3 regions of the Denitratisoma sp. agr-D3 genome follow, and region 1 is predicted to be linked to each of the others. Evidence: predicted binding sites of a transcription regulator. Region 1 holds the regulator's gene; each other region holds the start of a gene.
The links. Region 1 encodes sigma-54, which starts transcription at its own class of promoters, with help from an activator protein. Its sites were predicted from a motif close to TGGCACNNTTCCTGCT; they were not measured.
Positions count from the first base shown of each region.

Region 2: a site for sigma-54 is predicted at 2,468-2,483, ahead of ACYQ2U_RS12215 (TOBE domain-containing protein). Genes of this name have one in related genera too.
Region 3: a site for sigma-54 is predicted at 1,629-1,644, ahead of ACYQ2U_RS07175 (ammonium transporter). Genes of this name have one in related genera too.

Region 1 is NZ_BAAGIA010000001.1:238,990-243,266, reverse strand. Features, by position in the region: gene recX (recombination regulator RecX) at 1-138, shown strand, start outside; gene lptB (LPS export ABC transporter ATP-binding protein) at 132-893, shown strand; gene ACYQ2U_RS01115 (RNA polymerase factor sigma-54) at 921-2,378, shown strand; gene hpf (ribosome hibernation-promoting factor, HPF/YfiA family) at 2,396-2,725, shown strand; gene ptsN (PTS IIA-like nitrogen regulatory protein PtsN) at 2,823-3,281, shown strand; gene hprK (HPr(Ser) kinase/phosphatase) at 3,266-4,204, shown strand; gene ACYQ2U_RS01095 (PsiF family protein) at 4,271-4,277, shown strand, end outside.
Region 2 is NZ_BAAGIA010000004.1:81,363-85,639, forward strand. Features, by position in the region: gene ACYQ2U_RS12195 (TonB-dependent receptor plug domain-containing protein) at 1-365, opposite strand, end outside; gene ACYQ2U_RS12200 (hypothetical protein) at 513-908, opposite strand; gene ACYQ2U_RS12205 (globin family protein) at 919-1,482, opposite strand; gene ACYQ2U_RS12210 (TOBE domain-containing protein) at 1,943-2,371, opposite strand; gene ACYQ2U_RS12215 (TOBE domain-containing protein) at 2,578-3,357, shown strand; gene modA (molybdate ABC transporter substrate-binding protein) at 3,390-4,172, shown strand; gene ACYQ2U_RS12225 (sulfite exporter TauE/SafE family protein) at 4,229-4,277, shown strand, end outside.
Region 3 is NZ_BAAGIA010000002.1:459,748-464,024, reverse strand. Features, by position in the region: gene ACYQ2U_RS07190 (ATP-binding protein) at 1-180, opposite strand, end outside; gene ACYQ2U_RS07185 (hypothetical protein) at 164-307, opposite strand; gene mltA (murein transglycosylase A) at 348-1,511, shown strand; gene ACYQ2U_RS07175 (ammonium transporter) at 1,680-2,885, shown strand; gene ACYQ2U_RS07170 (DUF2252 domain-containing protein) at 3,038-4,237, shown strand.

The DNA.
Region 1 (4,277 bases):
CGGGCCGTGTGGGCCAAGAAATTCGCAGCGGCACCGACGGACGCCAAGGAATGGGCCCGCCAAGCCCGCTTCCTCCAGTCCCGGGGCTTTGCCACGGACGTCATCCGCCGCGTGTTGAAGGAACTGGACGCATGTTGAGCGACACCTCCACCCTGCCGCCGGTCCGGCTTTCCGCCAGCAACCTGCGCAAGAAATACAAGTCCCGCACCGTGGTCAAGGACGTGTCCTTCGACGTGGGCAGCGGCGAAGTGGTGGGCCTGCTGGGCCCCAACGGCGCCGGCAAGACCACCTGTTTCTACATGATCGTCGGCCTGGTTTCCGCCGACGGCGGCGAGATTGGCCTGGAAAGCCCGGGCGCCCGCGACCGGCTGACCCACATGCCGATCCACCGCCGCGCCCACCTGGGCCTGTCCTACCTGCCCCAGGAGAACTCGGTGTTCCGCCGCCTCACCGTGGCCGAGAACATCCGCGCCGTGCTCGAATTGCAAAATCTCACGCCCCAGCAGATCGAGGGCCACCTGGACGAACTGCTGCAAGAACTGCACATCTCCCACATCAAGGACAGTCCGGCCATCGCCCTTTCCGGTGGCGAACGGCGCCGGGTGGAAATCGCCCGGGCCCTGGCCACCAGTCCCCGCTTCATCCTGCTGGACGAACCCTTTGCCGGCGTTGACCCCATCGCCGTGCTGGATATTCAAAAGATCATCGGCTTCCTCAAGGCGCGCAACATCGGCGTGCTGATCACCGACCACAACGTGCGGGAAACCCTGGGCATCTGCGACCGCGCCACCATCATCAACGAGGGCGAGGTGCTGACTTCGGGCACGCCGGAGGAAATCATTCATAATGAAAACGTACGCCGTGTCTATCTCGGAGAAAATTTCCGCATGTAGGGCCCAGGGCCCGGCGGCAGCACAACGATGAAACAATCGCTTCAGCTCAGAGTTTCCCAACACCTGGCGCTCACGCCCCAGTTGCAGCAGTCCATCAAGCTGCTGCAACTATCCACCTTGGAGCTCAACCAGGAAATCGAGCAGTTCCTCCAGGACAATCCCCTGTTGGAACGGGATGAGCCCGCCAGCGACATGAGCAGCTACACCCCCGGTGGCGACGCCTTGCAAACCCCGCAAACCGTCACCACGCCGGCCGAGAGCGAAACCACCCCGGCCAGCGACAACAACGATGAACTGAGCTGGGGCAACGACTTCGGCACCCCGGGCAGCGGCAACAGCAACCGCGACCCCAACGACGACAACGACACCGATGCCGGTGAAATCCAGGCGGCCGCCACCAGCCTCGGCGACCACCTGCTGACCCAGCTGGCCATGACCCAACTGCCGCCCCGGGACCGCGCCCTGGTGGCCTTCCTGATCGAAGCCCTGGACGACGACGGCTACCTGGCCCAACCCTTGGAAGAGCTGGTGGACGTATTGCCGGAGGAACTGGGGGATGACCCGGAGGAGCTGCTGGAGGAACTCCAGATCGCCCTGCGTCACGTGCAGAATTTCGACCCCACCGGCGTCGGCGCCCGCAGCCCGCGCGAATGCCTGCTGCTGCAATTGGCCGTGATGCCCAAGACGCCGGTGCATGAACTGGCCACGGCCATCGTCGCCGGCCACCTGGAGCAACTGGCGGCCCGCGACTTCGCCCGCATCAAGAAGGCCCTGGGTTGCAACGACGACGCCCTGCGCGACGCCCAGAACATGATCAAGGGCCTCAACCCCCGTCCCGGCGCCCAGTACGCGGCCCTGGACACCCGCTACGTCACCCCCGACGTGATGGTGCGCAAATACCGGGGACGCTGGACCGCCAACCTGAACTCCGACGCCATGCCGCGCCTGCGCATCAACCGGCTCTACGCCGAGCTGCTGCGGCAGAACCGGGGCAGCGCCTCCTCCGGCCTGTCCGGCCAGTTGCAGGAAGCCAAGTGGCTGATCAAGAACGTGCAGCAACGCTTCGACACCATCCTCCGGGTCAGCCAGGCCATCGTGGACCGGCAGCGGGCCTTCTTCGACCACGGCGAGGTGGCGATGCGTCCCCTCACCCTGCGCGAGATCGCCGACACCCTGGGCCTGCACGAGTCCACCATCTCCCGGGTCACCACGCAAAAGTACCTTGCCAGCCCCCGGGGCGTGTACGAACTCAAATACTTTTTCGGCAGTCACGTGTCCACCGACACCGGCGGCGCCGCATCGAGCACCGCCATCCGCGCCCTGATCAAGCAGCTGGTCGGGGCCGAGGACGGGCAAAAACCCCTTTCCGATGCGCGAATTGCAGAAATCCTCGGTGAACAGGGTATCGTGGTGGCGCGGCGGACCGTCGCCAAGTACCGCGAGTCCTTGAACATACCGCCGGTCAACCTCAGAAAGACTATCTAAAGAGAGAAGGAGGCATCATGAATCTCAACATCACCGGTCATCATGTGGAAGTCACCCCCGCGATCCGTGAATACGTTAGCGGCAAAGTGGAAAAGGTCATCCGCCACTTCGACCACGTCACCAGCACCCACGTCATTCTCTCCGTGGACAAGACCAAGCAGAAGGCTGAAATCACCCTGCACGTGAAGGGCAAGGACATCCACGCCGACGCCGTGGGCGAGAACCTCTACGCCTCCATCGACGCGATGGTGGACAAGCTGGACCGGCAAGTGGTCAAGCACAAGGAAAAGGTCACCGACCACAACCACGACAAGCGCGCCACCGGCGCCGCCAATCCCGCCGAATAAGCCGGCCCTGCCCGGGAATGCCGAAGTCCCCCCGGATCGCCGGCATTCCCGATCCGTCCCGCCACGGCGGGGTTCTTCAGGGGTTGTCCATCCACCCATGAATCAGATCGCCAAAATCCTGCCCCTCGACAATGTCGTGGCGGACCTGGAAGCCAGCAGCAAAAAAAGGGCATTCGAACAGGCCGGCCTGCTGTTCGAGAACAACCACGGCATCGCCCGCGCCACGGTTTACGACGCCCTGTTCGACCGGGAAAAACTCGGCTCCACCGGCCTCGGCCAGGGCATCGCCATTCCCCACGGTCGCATCAAGGGCCTCAAGGAAGCCCGCGGCGCCTTCCTGCGCCTGGCGGCGCCGGTACCCTACGAGGCTCCCGACGGCCAGCCGGTGAACCTGATGTTCGTCCTCCTGGTACCCGAGGCGGCCACGGAAAAGCATTTGCAACTGCTGTCCGAACTGGCCCAGATGTTTTCCGACAAGGCCTTCCGCGAAGGCCTGCTCTCCGCCCCCGACAACGCGGCCCTGCACGGCCTGTTCCAGCAATGGCACGCAAGCTGACGGTCGCCGACCTCTACGCGGCCCAGGGCGAATTCCTCACCCTGAGCCACATCTGCGGCGACATCGGCCGCAGCATCGCCACGCCCCGGGACGACATTTCCCCGGCGGACATCGTCGGCCACTTGAACCTGATCCACCCGGAGCGCATCCAGGTGTTCGGCATCCCCGAACTGGTCTGGGCGGCCAAGCAGCCGGAAGACAAGCTGCGCCACCAGATCCACGAAATCATGCAGGCCCCCTGCCCCGCCGTCATCGTCGCCGACAACTGCGGCGTGCCCGACGTGCTGCGCCAGGAATGTGAAGCCACCAACACTCCGCTGCTGGTGTCGCCCCAGTCCGCCGCCGTGGTGATCGACGTGCTGCGCCTGCACCTGTCCCGGGTCTTCGCCGAAACCATCGCCCTGCACGGCGTGTTCATGGACGTGCTGGGCCTGGGCGTTCTGCTCACCGGCGACTCCGGCGTGGGCAAGAGCGAGCTGGCCCTGGAACTGCTGACCCGGGGCCACGGCCTGGTGGCCGACGACGTGGTGGAAGTCTCGCGCATCCCTCCCGATGTGCTGGAAGGCCGCTGCCCCGAACTGTTGCAGGACTTCATCGAAGTGCGCGGCCTGGGTTTGCTCAACATCCGCACCGTGTTCGGCGAAACCGCCTGCCGGCGCAAGATGCGCCTGCGCCTGATCTGCTACCTGCAAAAGCCCCAGCCCGGCGTGCCCCAGGCGGCGCGGCTGCCGCTGGATGCCCAGACGGAAACGGTGCTCGGCGTGCCGGTGCGCAAGGTCACCATCCCCGTCGCCGCCGGCCGCAACCTGGCGGTGCTGGTGGAAACCGCCGTGCGTTCGACCATCCTCAAGCTGCGCGGCATCGACTGCATGCAGGAATTCCTCGACCGCCAGCACAAGGCCCTGGCGGGTGACATGAACTAGGCTGCCCGCCAGCCGCCCCGGTTTTCACGATTGCCGTTCCACTCAACCACTGAAGGAGACGCATCCATGAAGA
Region 2 (4,277 bases), on a different contig from region 1:
CGGGAAAAGTCCACGTAGCCGTCGTAGGGAACATAAGCCGGAATGCCGTCGATGTAGAGGGGCACCTGGCGTGAGTCGAAACCCCGCAGGTAGGCGATGTCCTCGTTGCGGGCATTGTGGCTAACACTGGTGCCGGGAAGGAGGGACAGGGCAGTGCTGACGGTTTCCTTGCCGAAGGATTCCAATTGTTCCCGGTCGATGCTGGCATCACCGCCTTGGTCGATCGCGTTGCTGACGACATTGACGGTGCCTAGCGTGAATACGTCTTCGGCAGCGTGGGCAGATGCCGCGGTACAGAATGCGGCGATCAGGCAGGGCAGGATTCGCTGTCGTCCCAGTGTTGGCAGGATCAATCGGTGGGTCATGGCAAGGCTCCTTGAGAGTTGAAGGCGAGAAGAGATGGTTCGTCAAAGTCGTCGGACTACGGGCGTGAGGGCACCGCAAGCAATCAAGCTCGAGTCGTGGGCGTTATGTCTTGGCGGCGCCGGCAAGTGCCGACCGCCGGGCGAGGTTCAGCGCGGCATGGTTTCGCTGAAGCTGTAAAAACCGCGCACGGTGCGGCAGTCCTCGTGGCAAAGGACGATGCGGTGAATCAGCCAGCGGCTATCCCGTAGTCGCCAGGCGGTGAGGGATTCGGCGTAGGTGGTCTCCTCATAGAGTTCCTCGCCGTCTTCGGAGCGAAGGTCGCTCAGTTGGAAACGATGGGAGCAAAAGCAGGGGCTGTCGTCTTCGTCATAGCCCACGCTGCGTTCCGCGCTGATTTCGTATTCCTGGTAGTGGCGGAAGTAGAGCGGCTCACTGGTCATGTCGCGCCATTCCTTCGGCAAGCCTTCCTGCCAGGGGTATTGCTCATGGTTCTTGGGGCCGAGGGCCAGGGCGGCCAGTTGATGGGGTGTCAGCGTATTCATGTTGGGCTCGTCAAAGGGCTTTGAAGACGGCGGGAACAGGGCTCATGTGTCGCGCCAGGGCGATGCCTGCGCCGGCATAGGGATAGCGGGCGCAGGTTTCCTGTTCGTCGGGGTGTCGGATCATGTGGAGGGAAAAAGCTTCGGCCCAGTCCCAGTAGTCCTGGCGCAGGTCGGCAGGGAAGCGTACGTCGGCCATGGCTTGCCAAAGCTCCGCCAGCCAGATGGCGCGATCTTTGGCCGTCAGCCAAATTGGAACTTCCGTACGCGGCGCTTTGTCGGCAGTGGCTTTACGGAGGGCACGGGCAGGGCCGCCGCAGGCGGCAATGGTGTTGTCGGCGATGGCGTCGACATAGGTCTGGAAATCCTTGTCCTGGTCCGGAAAGGCGTGGCCGAGATAGGTGAGCCGCAGTCGCTCGTGATGACGGCGTACCAGGCGGCGCAACAGTGGGGCGCCTGCTTCGCGGAAAAGCCGGGGATCGGGTTGTAGCCTCGTTTCAGGAGTGGATGCCTCCTCCTGTCCTGGCGATGTTCTTTGCACCTCGTGGCACAGGGAGCCAGGGGATTGCGTGGTCATGATGGCGGATCCCTTTGCCCCATCACCCCTGAGTCGGACGGTTTCAGGAAGGCCCTGGACGTTGAGGAAATGGCGGTGATTGCTCTGGTGCATGGCGCTTTCCTTTCTGGAGATTGTCCTGGGTAGTTATCAAAATATATAAATGTATATAGCGATAGGCGTGCCAGGTGAGACGGGAGTTGGGTATCCGTGCTATTTCTTTTTAACCAACTGTTTATTAAGTGTTAATGTTGTCTTTGTCAGTTCTTGCAGGTGCCGTATTGTTTTGTTTTCTACAATAGTTATGTTGTTAACTATACAGCGCTAAGTGAGAAGTTCTCGGTTGCTGGTCTACGAAGGAGGGGCTGCTGAGGATGGTTAGGCGGTGGAGGTGATGGGGCTGAGTCGTTATGTTGCTCAGGCTATAGATGTGGGAAAGGGGGAGGTCCCCCCTTCCTGAAAGCGCTATTACTTCGTGCCGTTAGGCGGGAACGCCAAGGATGACGGCGGAGGCTTTGAATACGGCGGTGGCGGAAGCCCCTTCCTTGAGGCCTAGCTCCACGACGGCATCGTGGGTGATGGTGGCATGTACCACGGCTCCCCCGTTCAGGGCGATGGCCACCTCGGCACTGACGGGGCCGTTGGTGATCTTCTTGATGGTGCCGGGCAGGCAATTACGGGCGGAAAGCTTGGTGCCGGCGCCATCGGTCAAGACCAGGATGGAGGAGGCTTTCACCAGTGCGGTGACGGGCTTACCGGCCGCCAAGCCCAGTGTCTTCACGCTCTCGTTGGTGACCACGGCGACCAATTTGTCGCCGCCGCCGATGGAGAGGTCTATTTCACTATTGACGGCACCGGGTTTGACGGCATCGATCTTGCCGTTAAAGACATTGCGGGCGCTGATTTTCATCGAGGGCAACTCCTATAAGTGGGTGGAACGTGGGAATGACGGCCTCACTTTACGGGCTTCTTCTGTGTCGCATCAACCATAGCGCCTGCTTTTTTGTGGCCCGTCTTTTGCTGGGAGTGTGGCAATATTCGTTATGTAGCAATTTATATAGGTTGATTATGGCAGCCCGTCGTCCTGTTCAGCACAAACTTGTCGGAAAGCTCACCGTGGATACCGAGTTCGGTGCCTTTCTTGGCGATACCCGGATCAAGCTACTGGAGTCCATCGAGCGTTACGGTTCCATTTCCCAGGCGGCGAAAGCCGTGCCGCTGTCCTACAAGGCAGCTTGGGATGCGGTGGATGCCATGAACAATCTGGCGGACGAGCCGCTGGTGGAACGTTCCGTCGGCGGCAAGCATGGCGGGGGCACCAATCTGACCGACTACGGAAGGCGCTTGGTGGCCATGTACCGTGCCGTGGAGCAGGAATACCAGGCGGCCCTGGATCGCCTTGCCCAGCGCATGGGGGAAGGCGGTGCCGGCGATGTGCGCCAGTTCCAGTCCATGTTGCGCCGGATGTCCATGAAAACCAGTGCCCGCAACCAATTTGTCGGCACGGTCACCGCATTGCGGGAAGGCGAGGTGAGTTTCGAGGTGGGCATCCGTCTTGATGAGGCTACCGAAATCGTCGCCATCATTACTCGGGAAAGTGCTGAGGCGCTGGAATTAACCATCGGCCAGGAGGTTTATGCCTTCGTGAAGGCCTCATCGGTCATTTTGCTGACGGAGCCCAATGTCCGCACCACGGCGCGTAACCACTTGTGGGGCGAGATCGCCCGCATCCATGAAGGGCCGGTGAGTTCCGAGGTGATCGTCGCCCTGCCTGGTGGCCGCAACGTCACGGCCATTGTCACTCACGACAGCGTGGACAACCTGGCCTTGGCGATAGGTAAGCCGGCCTGCGCGGTGTTCAAGGCGTCCAACGTGATTCTTGCCGTTTTCAATTGACCTATTCGCCAAGTCCTTAAAAGGAGATTCCCATGAAGTTGCTTCCCTGTTCCCTTTCGCGTCTGTTGTCCCGTCTTCTCGTGGCGGGGTTCGCCTTGGGCGCGGCCTCCGTCCATGCCGACGAATTGTCCGTGGCCGTGGCCGCCAACTTCACCGAGCCGATGAAGAAGATCGTTGCCGAGTTCGAGAAGTCCAGTGGCCACAAGGTGGCCCTGTCCTTCGGTTCCACCGGCAAGTTCTATTCCCAGATCAAGGCGGGTGCCCCGTTTGAGGTCTTGGTAGCGGCCGACGATGAAACCCCCATCAAGATGGAACAGGAAGGCCTGGCGGTGAAGGGCAGCCACTTCACCTACGCCATCGGCAAGCTGGTGCTGTGGTCCGCCAAGCCCGCCGTGGTGGATGCCAAGGGCGAGGTGCTCAAGGGCGGTGGCTTCGATCATCTTTCCATCGCCAATCCCAAGTTGGCGCCCTATGGCGCTGCTGGCGTCGAAACCCTGAAGAACCTGGGGCTCTATGATGGGATTGCGCCCAAGATCGTCCAGGCTGAGAACATCGGCCAGGCCTACCAGTTCATCGCTACCGGCAACGCGTTGATCGGCTTCGTGGCCCTGGCCCAGGTGGTGGATGAAACCGGCAAGCTCAAGTCCGGCTCCGTCTGGGTGGTGCCCGAGAAGTACTACACCCAGATCCGTCAGGACGCCGTGCTGCTGGACAAGGGTAAGGACAAGCCCGCCGCCGCCGCTTTGCTCAAGTATCTGAAGAGCCCCTTCGTCCTCAAGGTGATCGAAGGCTACGGTTACGCACTGAGCAAGTAATTGGGTGGATTCAATTCCGGGACTCCGAAGGAGTCTCGGAAACCTGCTGGGATTGAATGGTGAAGAAGCGTTTAACAGCCGGTTTTTTTTCTGGCTCGCTGATTG
Region 3 (4,277 bases), on a different contig from region 1:
GTCGAGACGGATGCGGTGGGGCCGGTGCACCGCTTCCAGCCAGCCATGGCCCTGGCGCTTGCGCCACAGATAGGCCGGCGCCGACCAGTCGGTGGCGGCGGGGGCGGGGGGCAACAGCAGTTCGAGCCGGTCCAGCAGGGGCATGGCCCGGGCAAGGAAGTGGTCAAGATTGGCGGTCATGGTCTTGCGTGCTTTCGTCGGGGGTTGGGGTGGACGCTTCGTCGGCGTCGGCTTCCTTGGGCCAGACCCGCCACAGGATGAACAGCAACAGGACAGGCACGCCCAATTCGAGGAGGATGGCCCACATGGGATAATTCCTTTTTGTCAGCCGACGACTCTAGCAGATCATGTCCCGTTCCTCCGCCCTTCTCCCCGTGTTGTTGTCCACCCTGCTGCTGGCCGCCTGTTCCGGCCTGGCGCCCAAGGTCGCGCCCAGCCCGACCGAAGCGGCCCCGCCGGCGGCGGAAAAGCCCTTGCAGGAAGCCCAATGGCGCGACCTGCCGGGCTGGGAAGACGCCAGCCAGGACGACCTGCTGCCGGTGTTCGAGGGCTTTCTTTCCGCCTGCGGCAGCCTCGCGCGCCAGGACACTTGGCGCGCCGCCTGCGCCGCCGCCCGCGTCGCCGACCGGGGCAGCCTCAAGCCCTGGTTCGAAGCCGCCTTCCAGCCCTGGCAACTGGTCAATCCTGACGGCAGCCGTACGGGCCTGGTCACCGGCTATTACGAACCCGTGGTGAAGGGCAGCCGGCACAAGACCAAGGTGGCCGAGGTGCCGGTGTTCGGCGCCCCCGCCGACCTGATCGTGGTGGACCTGGCCAGCCTTTATCCCGAACTCAAGTCCATGCGCCTGCGGGGCCGCATCGAGGGGCGCAAGCTGGTGCCCTACTATTCCCGTGCCGAATGGGCGCAACAGGAAGCCAAGCGGGAAAAGGACGCCCTGCTCTGGGTGGAGGACCCCATCGACTTCTTCTTCCTGCAAATCCAGGGTTCGGGCCAGGTGCAACTGGACGACGGCAGCCGCACCCGCATCGGCTACGCCGACCAGAACGGCCACCCCTATCGTTCCATCGGCAAGTGGCTGATCGACCAGGGCGAACTCAAGCCCGAGCAGGCCTCGATGCAGGGCATCCGCAACTGGGTGAAGACCCATCCCCTGCGCATGCAGGAACTGCTCAACGCCAACCCCAGCGTGGTCTTCTTCCGCGAACTGCCGGTGGAAGGCAGCGGCCCCCCGGGTGCCATGGGCCTGCCCATGATTCCCGAACGCAGTATCGCCGTGGACCCCAAGACCACGCCCCTGGGCGCCCCGGTCTGGCTCGCCACCACCCGCCCCCTGTCGGACACCCCCATGAACCGGCTGGTACTGGCCATGGATACCGGCGGCGCCATTCGCGGCCCGGTGCGGGCGGACTTTTACTGGGGCAGCGGCAACGAGGCCGGGGACAACGCCGGCCGCACCCGGCAGCGGGGCCAGATGTGGATTTTGATGCCCCGGAGCTACGCACCAAAATAAACAATCGACATGACAAGGCACCCTAAAGGTGCCTTTATTTTTCATGTTCGCACTTTATTTGTGCCAACCACCCACAACAAGGCTAACTAAGTTATTGATTTACATAGGACATAAAAATGGCCCATTTGTTGCTCCTATGCGCACTCTCTTTGTGCACGGAGCCCCAAATTGGAGAATCTAAAGACCCCATCCGACGTTTTGTTCATTCTGCTCGGCGCCATCATGATCCTGGCTATGCATGCCGGGTTCGCCTTTCTGGAACTGGGCACCGTCCGCAAGAAGAACCAGGTGAACGCCTTGGTCAAGATCCTCAGCGACTTCGCCGTGTCCACCCTGGCCTATTTCTTCATCGGCTACGGCGTGGCCTACGGCACCCACTTTTTTGTCGGCGCCGACGTCCTCACCCAGGGCAACGGCTTTGAGCTGACCAAGTTCTTCTTCCTGCTCACCTTCGCCGCCGCCATTCCCGCCATCGTCTCCGGCGGCATCGCCGAGCGGGCCAAGTTCAATCCGCAAATGGCCGCCACCTTCCTGCTGGTGGGCTTCGTCTATCCCTTCTTCGAGGGCATTGCCTGGAACAACGCCTACGGCATCCAGGACTGGCTGCTGGCCACCTTCGGCGCCAACTTCCACGACTTTGCCGGTTCCGTGGTGGTCCATGCCGTGGGCGGCTGGATCGGCCTCGCCGCCGTGCTGCACCTGGGCGCCCGTCAGGGCCGCTACCACAAGGATGGCGGCATCGCCGGCGCCCATCCGCCCTCCAGCATTCCCTTCCTCGCCCTGGGCGCCTGGATACTCATCGTCGGCTGGTTCGGCTTCAACGTCATGAGCGCCCAGACCCTGGACAAGATTTCCGGCCTGGTAGCCATGAACTCCCTGATGGCCATGGTCGGCGGCACCCTGGTGGCCCTGGCCGCCGGCAAGAACGACCCCGGCTTCGTCCATAACGGCCCCCTGGCCGGCCTGGTGGCCGTCTGCGCCGGCTCGGACATCATGCATCCGCTGGGTGCCCTGGTGGTGGGCGCCGCGGCCGGCGGCCTCTTCGTCTGGATGTTCACCCTGACCCAGAACCGCTGGAAGATCGACGACGTGCTCGGCGTCTGGCCCCTGCACGGCCTCTGCGGCGCCTGGGGCGGCATCGCCGCCGGCCTCTTCGGCCAACACGCCCTGGGCGGCCTCGGCGGCGTCAGCTTCATGGCCCAACTGGTCGGCACCCTGCTCGGCATCACCACCGCCTTCGTCGGCGGCTACCTCGTCTACGGCCTGCTGAAGAAAACCGTCGGCATCCGCCTCGACCAGGAAGAGGAATACGAAGGCGCCGACCTGAGCATCCACAAGATCAGCGCCACGCCGGAACGGGAGAGTCTCTGGTAATACGGTGGACGCACATCTACCCATAAAAAAGCCCGGCAGTGCCGGGCTTTTTTATGGGTAGAGCACCGTTCGGCCTCGTTTCTTTGACAGGCTGACGATAGCTATCAGGGGGTACTCTTTATCCATCGATACAGACTAATCGGGACTTTTGCATGGACATTGTGCGCAACATCCAGGAATTCAATACTGGCCGCGACCCGGAGCGGCTGGCCATGAAATACCGCAACATGCGTAGCAACCCCTTCGTTTTCCTCCGGGCTACCTGTCATCTCTTCTATGGCCGACTACCCAGTAGCCGTCTGTTCGAGCGGGCCCCAAGCGCCTGGGTCTGCGGCGACCTGCACTTGGAAAATTTCGGTAGCTACAAAGGCGATAACCGCCTGGTCTATTTCGACGTGAACGACTTCGACGAAGCAGCGCTGGCCCCGGTGACGTGGGAACTGGTGCGCTTCCTCAGCAGCATCCTGGTGGGCGCGAAGAGCCTCAAGGTGGCACCGCCGGAAGCCTTGGCCCTGTGCCACACGTTTGTGGACCACTACGCGGCTGCCCTGGCTCTGGGCAAGGCCCGTTGGGTGGAAAAGGAAACCGCGGAAGGCATGATCGGGCAACTACTCGACAGCGTACAGCGACGCCCCCGCCCCCTCTTCCTCGATAGTCGCACTGAGAAAATCGGCAAGAAGCGCCGCATTCGCATCGATGGCCGCAAGGCCCTGGCCGTGACTGACAAGCAACGCAAAAAGGTAGCGGACCTGATCAGCGAGTTCGCCGCCACGCAGGACAATCCTCGCTTCTACAAAGTGCTGGACGTGGCCCGCCGCATTGCCGGCACCGGTAGCTTGGGGGTGGACCGCTACATTGTGTTGGTGGAAGGCAAGGGCTCTCCCGACAGGAACTATCTGCTGGACCTCAAGGCTGCCTCGCCTTCGTCCCTTTCGCCTCACTTAAAAATCAAACAGCCTTTTTGGCAGGATGAGGCCCACCGGGTGGCAGCTATCCAGCGTCGCTTTCAGGCCGTGTCCATGGCCTTCCTACAACCAGTCACCCTAGCCCGCAAATCCTACGTGTTGCGGGGACTGCTGCCCTCGGAAGACCGGGTCGCCCTGAATGCATGGAAGAAGCGACTGCGCCGCCTGGAGAATGTCATGGCCACCATGGGCGAGATCGTCGCCTGGGACCAACTGCGCAGTAGCGGTCGAGATGGTTCAGCCATCGCCGACGAACTGATCGACTTCGGCGAGCAAAACAAATGGCGAAGCAGCTTGATTGACGCAGCACGCCATTGCGCCGATCAAGTCGAAAAGGATTGGGCGGCCTACAGCAGCGCTTACGACGATGGTTTTTTTAAGCTCTGAAACAAGCATTCAACCTGTCCAATAAACATCCCGGCCAAGG